One region of the Micromonospora sp. NPDC005367 genome, then DNA from elsewhere that is predicted to be linked to it. Evidence: riboswitches for the same ligand, from Rfam matches in the RefSeq annotation. Region 1 holds a riboswitch; the other holds the start of a gene.

Region 1 (3,364 bases):
CGCAGGGTGACCGCGTCCGGGTACCAGCGCGGGGAGCGGCGCGGCACCGACCAGGCGTCAGCGTCGGTGCGGCCGGGCAGGCCGTGAGCCGCGCCGACGATGTCGCACCACTCGGCGTTGTTCCGGGCCGCCGACGCCCGGTCTCCGGACACCGCCCGACTCTAACCGCCTGCCCACGGCGGCCAGCGTCCTCCCATCGGGCTCGCAGGGTATTGACAGGTAGTGGTGCTGAACTGGAGGGACGCCGAGGGAGAGGAGCCGGGCATGGGCTGGTTCAACCGGCGGCCCCGGGCCGCTGACGGGACCCCGACGAAGCTCGACCGGGAGGCGACCCGGGACGACCTAGCCGCGCTGGAGGCGTTCATCGCCAGCCGCCGCGGCGTCGAGTTCTACCTGGAGCCGGAGACCACCGCGACCGACACCACAGTGGTGGCGGTCGCCTACGACGGGGAGTGGATCCGCCGCCGTACCGGATCGCCCCGCGCGGCGGCGGCCATCGCGCGGCGGCACGCCGTCCCGCTGTACGAGGCCGCCCGAACCGGCTACCCGGAGCGGATGCGCGTCTGGAACCGGGCCCACCCCGAGCGCCGGCTCCGCTGACGGCGGGCTCCGGGGCCGGTCGGCACCGATCAGTCGGCGCTCGCCGCGGAGCGGGCCTGCGCCAGGGTCATCGGCTCGCCGTGGCTGGAGACGTACCGATCATCACACTGCCGTGTTCGTCGGCCACCACTGCGACGCCGGCCTGGACGGCCGCCGGGTCCGGATCTCCGGGGCAGAGCCACACCCGTCCGGCGAGGTGCTGGAACCGCATGCCGATGATGGCGACCTTACGCGCTGGCCCCGCCCTCGGCGGCGCTCGGGGAGCAATCCGGCGCTGGTCGCCTCGTCGGGGTGGCGTTGACCGGCCGGGACCGGTGTGGCAGCATTCGCGGCCTGACGGCAGTGAAGGAAGCCGGTGCGATTCCGGCGCGGTCCCGCCACTGTCACCGGGGAGTGATCCCCCCTCGTGAGTCACGGCCGTGCGTGCACGGTTGGAAGGCCGGGGGTGAGCGTCGATCCGGGAGCCAGGATACTTCGGCCGTCGGGATGTGACCCCAGGGCGTGGAAACCCGAGGAGGACCCGATGACGCACCGCGTCCACAGCGCCGGCGGCGATCGCCGTGACCGGCGCGCAACCATCAGCGCGCCCCCGCCGCATCGTGCCCGGCGCGCCACCCATCCCGGCATCGCCACGCCGACCGGCCACATCGGAGCATCGGTCGGCACACCCTCGCGCGCCGGTTGACCATTACGCCACGTCGACGGTGAACCGCCGGCCCCGGCCGGCTCGCCGCCTCCGCTGAGCCCCGTGCCAACCACCCCTCAGCCCGACCGTCACTACGGCGACCGGGCGTCACTCTCCGGAGTCATCCGTGCGTACCCTGTTGCTCTCCACCTCCGACACCGACCTGCTCGCCGCCCGCGCCAGCGGCGCCGACTACCGGCTGGCCAACCCGGCCCGCGTCGACGCCGAGTCCGTGCCCGCGCTGCTCGACGGCGTCGACGTCGCCGTCGTACGGCTGCTCGGCGGCCGGCCGGCGTGGCCGGACGGCCTGGCCGCGGTGCTCGCCTCCGGTGTGCCGACGGTCGTGCTGAGTGGCGAGCCGACGCCGGACGCGGAGCTGATGGCGGCCTCCACCCTGCCCGCCGGAGTGGTGACGCAGTCCCTGGCGTACCTGGTCGAGGGCGGCCCGGAGAACCTCGCCCAGCTGGCCCGGTTCCTCTCCGACACGATGCTGCTCACCGGCGAGGGTTTCGCGCCGCCCGCGCCCACCCCGGCGTACGGCGTCCACGGCGACCGGGCCACCGACCCGGGCCGGCCGACCGTCGGCATCGTCTTCTACCGGGCGCACGCGCTCGCCGGCAACACCGCCTTCGTGGACACGCTCGCCGACGCGGTGGAGGCGGCCGGCGCCAACGCGCTGCCCGTCTACTGCGGATCGCTGCGTGGCCTGACCGAGGGCGCCGGACCGTTGGCGCTGCTCGCCCGCTGCGACACGCTGCTCGTCACTGTGCTCGCGGCCGGCGGCGCGGTGGCCGCGGACGCCTCCGCCGGCGGCGACGAGGACGCCTGGGACGTCGGCGCGCTCGCCACGCTCGACGTACCGGTGGTGCAGGCGTTGCTGCTCACCAGCACCCGGGAGCAGTGGGCCGGCTCCGACGCCGGGCTGACCCCGCTGGACGCCGCCATGCAGGTGGCCGTCCCGGAGTTCGACGGCCGGATCATCACCGTGCCGTTCTCGTTCAAGCAGATCGACGCCGACGGCCTCTCCGTCTACGCCGCCGACCCGGAACGTGCCGCCCGGGTCGCCGGCATCGCGGTGCGGCAGGCCCGGCTGTGCCGGCTGCCGAACGCCGACAAGCGTCTCGCGATCGTGCTCAGCTCGTACCCGACGAAGCACTCCCGGGTCGGCAACGCCGTCGGCCTGGACACCCCCGCCTCAGCCGTGAAGCTGCTGGCGGCGCTGGCCGACGCCGGCTACGACCTGGGCGACGCGCCACCGCCGGACGACGGCGACGCCCTGATCCACGCCCTGATCGCCAACGGTGGCCACGACGTCGAGTGGCTCACCCCCGAGCAGCTCGCCGCCGCCGAGGCGCGGGTGCCCGGCGAGGTCTACCGACGCTGGTTCGACGAGGTGCCGACGCCGCTGCGCGAACGGATGCGTACGCACTGGGGCGAGCCGCCCGGCGAGCTGTACACCGACGGCGGTGACGTCGTCCTGGCCGGGCTGCGCTTCGGCAACGTGGTGCTCCTGATCCAGCCACCGCGCGGCTTCGGCGAGAACCCGATCGCCATCTACCACGACCCCGACCTGCCGCCCAGCCACCACTACCTGGCCGCGTACCGGTGGCTGGCCGCCCCGCCCACCGACGGTGGCTTCGGGGCCGACGCGGTGGTGCACCTCGGCAAGCACGGCACCCTCGAGTGGCTGCCCGGCAAGGGCCTCGGGCTGGCCGCAGACTGTGCCCCGGACGCCGTCCTCGGCGACCTGCCGCTGGTCTACCCGTTCATCGTCAACGACCCCGGGGAGGGTACGCAGGCCAAGCGCCGCGCGCACGCGGTGGTCGTGGACCACCTGGTACCGCCGATGGCGCGGGCCGAGACGTACGGCGACCTGGCGAAACTGGAGCAGCTGCTCGACGAGTACGCGACCGTGCAGGCTCTCGACCCGGCCAAGGTGCCGACCGTGCAGGCGCAGATCTGGCAGCTCGTGCGCGCCGCCGAGCTGCACCACGACCTGCACACCGAACAGATGCCCACGGCCGAGGACTTCGACGACTTCGTGCTCCACCTCGACGGGTACCTCTGCGAGGTCAAGGA
Region 2 (3,364 bases), on a different contig from region 1:
GCCGCTGACCCGCTGTCACGCGGAGGTCCGCGCCGGTCAGGACCGGACGCTGCGGCTGGTAGGCGAAGTGCACCGCGGAGAACTCGAGCAGCGGGTCGCTCACCACCGCCACCCCACCACGGCGCTCACCGCGACTATCAGCACGAGCAGCCCCACGGTCGCCGCCACGAACGGCGCCGAGATCCGCCGGGCCTCCACCTGCACGGCCAGTGAACCGGTGTATCCACGCAACGCCAATCCCTCCTCCAGGCGCCGCGCGCGGCTGAACGCCCGCACGAAGATCGCGCCCGCCTGCCCTGCCAGCGACCGGTAGGCGGTGCGCCAGGTCCGGAAGCCGAGCCGCGCCGCCTGCGCCTCCCGGACCGCGCGCACGCTGTCCATAAGGAGGAAGAGCATCCGGTACGTCAGCGCGGCGACCTCGGTGACGGCCGGGGGAACTCCCAGCCGGTGCAGCCTCGGCAGCACGTCGGACAGCGGCGTGGTGGCGCTGAACAGCAGCAGGCAGATCAGCGCCGCCACCGACCGGCCGGCCGTCTGCGCCGCCGGTACGACGCCCGCGGCGTTGACCGTCAGCCGGGCCGGCGCGTGCATGGTGACCAGTAGCGGCACCGTCGACGTGGCTACGAACAGCAACGGCACCCGCGCCGCCCGCAGCACCACGGCCGGCGACACCCGGGCGGGCCCCACCAGCAGCACCGCCGCCGCGCCGCCCGAGAACAACGCGCCCGGCCACGGCGGCAGGGCCACCGCGCAGGCGAGCAGCCCGAGCGACAGCATCGCCTTCTCCGCGGGGTGCCGTGACCGCCACGGTCCGGTGTGCGCCGCGATGTCGAGGGCGAACACCTAGGCGCGCGGCGGCTTCGTGGCGGGACCCCGCAGCCGCTGCCGGGTGCGGGCGACCCCGAAGTAGTAGCCGAGGAAGCCGGCGCCCAGCGCGGCCTGTAGGGCGAACAGCGCCGACTCCACCTCACCCGAGGGTGGTTCGTAGATCGGGGAGAACCACGGCTCGTAGTCGGGGTGGTTGTCGACGATCGCCTGCTCGGCGAGCGCGTCCGCCCCGGCGAACGGCTCGTCGCCCGATCCGAGTCCGAGCGCCACCGGCGCCACCGCCAGGAGCAGCACCGCGAGCAGCAGGAGCAGGTTGACCCGGGAGAAGCGCTTCACGCCTGCACCGCCGGCGTCCGCAACACTCCGAGCCGGCGCAGGTCGTCACCGCTGACCCGGGCCAACAGCCGTACCACCAGCACGGAGAGCAGCCCCTCGCTGATGGCCAACGGGATCTGGGTCAGCGCGAAGATGCCGCCGAACTTCACCAACGCGCCGAGGAACCCGGTCGCCGGATCGGGAAACGCCAGCGCCAACTGGACGCTGGTGACGCAGTAGGTGGCCAGGTCACCCAGCGCCGCGGCGGCGAAGACCGCCACGTCCAGGCCGCCACCGACCCGGCGGATCAGCGCGTACACCGCGTACGCGACCCACGGCCCGACGATCGCCATCGAGAAGATGTTGGCGCCCAACGTGCTCAGCCCGCCGTGGGCCAGCAGCACCGCCTGGAAGAGCAGCACGATGCCGCCCAGCACACTCATCACCGGCGGCCGGAAAAGCACCGCGCCCAGTCCGGTGCCGGTTGGATGCGAGCACGAGCCCGTGACCGACGGAATCTTCAGCGCGGACAGCACGAACGTGAAAGCTCCCGCCGCTCCGAGCAGCAGTTTCGTCTCCGGGTCCCGGCGAACCTGCTGGACCAGCGCCCGGCTGCCATGGACGACGAACGGTGCGGACACCGCGAACCACGCCGCGGCCTGCACCGGGGGCAGGTACCCCTCGGCGATATGCATCGACGACCTTCCTCTCCAGCACCTCGTGGATGAGATCACTGTCAAGGCCGGTCTCCTGGCTCCCGGATCGACGCTCACTCCGGCCTTCCCAGACCCGGATGGGCCCAGTGGCGTCTTCGGAGATCGCTACCCGGTCACAGTGGCGAGGGCCGCGCCGGTATCCCACCGGCTTCCCGTGCACCTTGACGGCGAGAGGCTATCGGGCGACCGCCGAGCGGTGCAAGCGGCCGAGGGGCGCGGGTGACCTACGCCGCCTCGCCGCTCACGGGGCGCGGCGTCGGCTCCGGTCCACGTCCTTCCAAGGGCGACACACCCGCCGGGTACGGCCCGAGCCGGGCGTGGCCGCCGGTGGGCGACGCCGGGTCGCGGGTCGCGCGACGCGATCCGGCGACGGTGAGAAAGACGACACCCTGACGGAACATCTAGTGTTGCCGTCCCAAGGACGGCGGCATATATGGTGTCCCACGCAGCTGGTTCGGTCGCACCTGCACGGTGTGGCCGAGGCAAGAGGGAACTCGGTGCGAATCCGGGACTGCCCCGCAGCGGTGAGTGGGAACGAACGCCGTCATCAAGCACTGGGCCTTGCCGGCCCGGGAAGCGACGGCCAGTAGGCGACCGGGTGTCCCGGTCACGCCCGCGAGTCCGAAGACCTGCCAGCGCGCCGTACGCGTTCGCGGACGGCGGTCGGAGGTCGCGTGGGACGACCGACGCCATCAAGTGGACCGGCGCACCCCGCCGTCGCCCTGGCGTTCTCCCGCGTGCCCGAGGCCATCGGAGACAGTCGAGGAGGCGGCATGACGGTCGTGCGGGAGAGGTCCGGGTCCGGTTCGGACGCGCCGGAGCAGCGCCGGCAGGCGATGCGGGTGCAAAAGCGCGACGGCGACACCGAGCCGGTGGACGTCAACAAGATCGTCAAAGCGGTCGAGCGGTGGGTCGGCGATCTGGACGAGGTGGACCCGCTGCGGGTCGCCACGAAGACGATCAGCGGGCTCTACGACGGTGCGACCACCGCCGAGCTGGACAAGCTGTCCATCCAGACGGCGGCCGAGCTGATCGGGGAGGAGCCGCAGTACTCCAGGCTGGCGGCACGGTTGCTGGCCGCGTACGTGGACAAGGAGGTCCGCGGGCAGGACGTGACGAGCTTCAGCCAGTCCATCCGGTACGCCCACGGCCTGGGTCTGATCGGTGACGACACCGCCGCGTTCGTGGCCCGCAACGCTCGCGTGCTCGACGAGGCCGTGGACCTGGCCGGTGATCTGCGGTTCGAGTACTTCGGCCTGCGTACGGTCGCGGACCGGTACCTGCTGCGCCACCCGGAGTCGCGGCTAATGGTGGAGACACCGCAGTACTGGCTGCTGCGGGTGGCCTGCGGGCTGTCCGAGACGCCGGTCGAGGCGGTCGAGTTCTACCGGTTGATGTCGTCGCTGGCGTACCTGCCGAGCTCGCCGACCCTGTTCAACTCGGGTACCCGGCACACGCAGATGTCTTCCTGCTTCCTGGTCGACTCGCCCCGCGACGAGTTGGAC

What was found. A riboswitch is a leader RNA that binds a small molecule or an ion and turns the genes downstream of it on or off. The one in region 1 is predicted to bind cobalamin.
Region 2: another riboswitch for cobalamin. It lies ahead of ABZS42_RS03135 (energy-coupling factor ABC transporter permease); the one in region 1 lies ahead of cobN (cobaltochelatase subunit CobN).

The regions. Positions count from the first base shown of each region.
Region 1 is NZ_JBEXFP010000011.1:145,610-148,973, forward strand. Features, by position in the region: gene ABZS42_RS11045 (hypothetical protein) at 1-152, opposite strand, end outside; gene ABZS42_RS11050 (hypothetical protein) at 265-600, shown strand; gene ABZS42_RS11055 (hypothetical protein) at 668-811, opposite strand; cobalamin riboswitch at 946-1,075, shown strand; gene cobN (cobaltochelatase subunit CobN) at 1,413-3,364, shown strand, end outside.
Region 2 is NZ_JBEXFP010000003.1:80,008-83,371, forward strand. Features, by position in the region: gene ABZS42_RS03120 (ATP-binding cassette domain-containing protein) at 1-106, opposite strand, end outside; gene cbiQ (cobalt ECF transporter T component CbiQ) at 100-843, opposite strand; gene ABZS42_RS03130 (energy-coupling factor ABC transporter substrate-binding protein) at 844-1,164, opposite strand; gene ABZS42_RS03135 (energy-coupling factor ABC transporter permease) at 1,161-1,838, opposite strand; cobalamin riboswitch at 1,866-2,038, opposite strand; cobalamin riboswitch at 2,293-2,511, shown strand; gene ABZS42_RS03140 (ribonucleoside-diphosphate reductase subunit alpha) at 2,633-3,364, shown strand, end outside.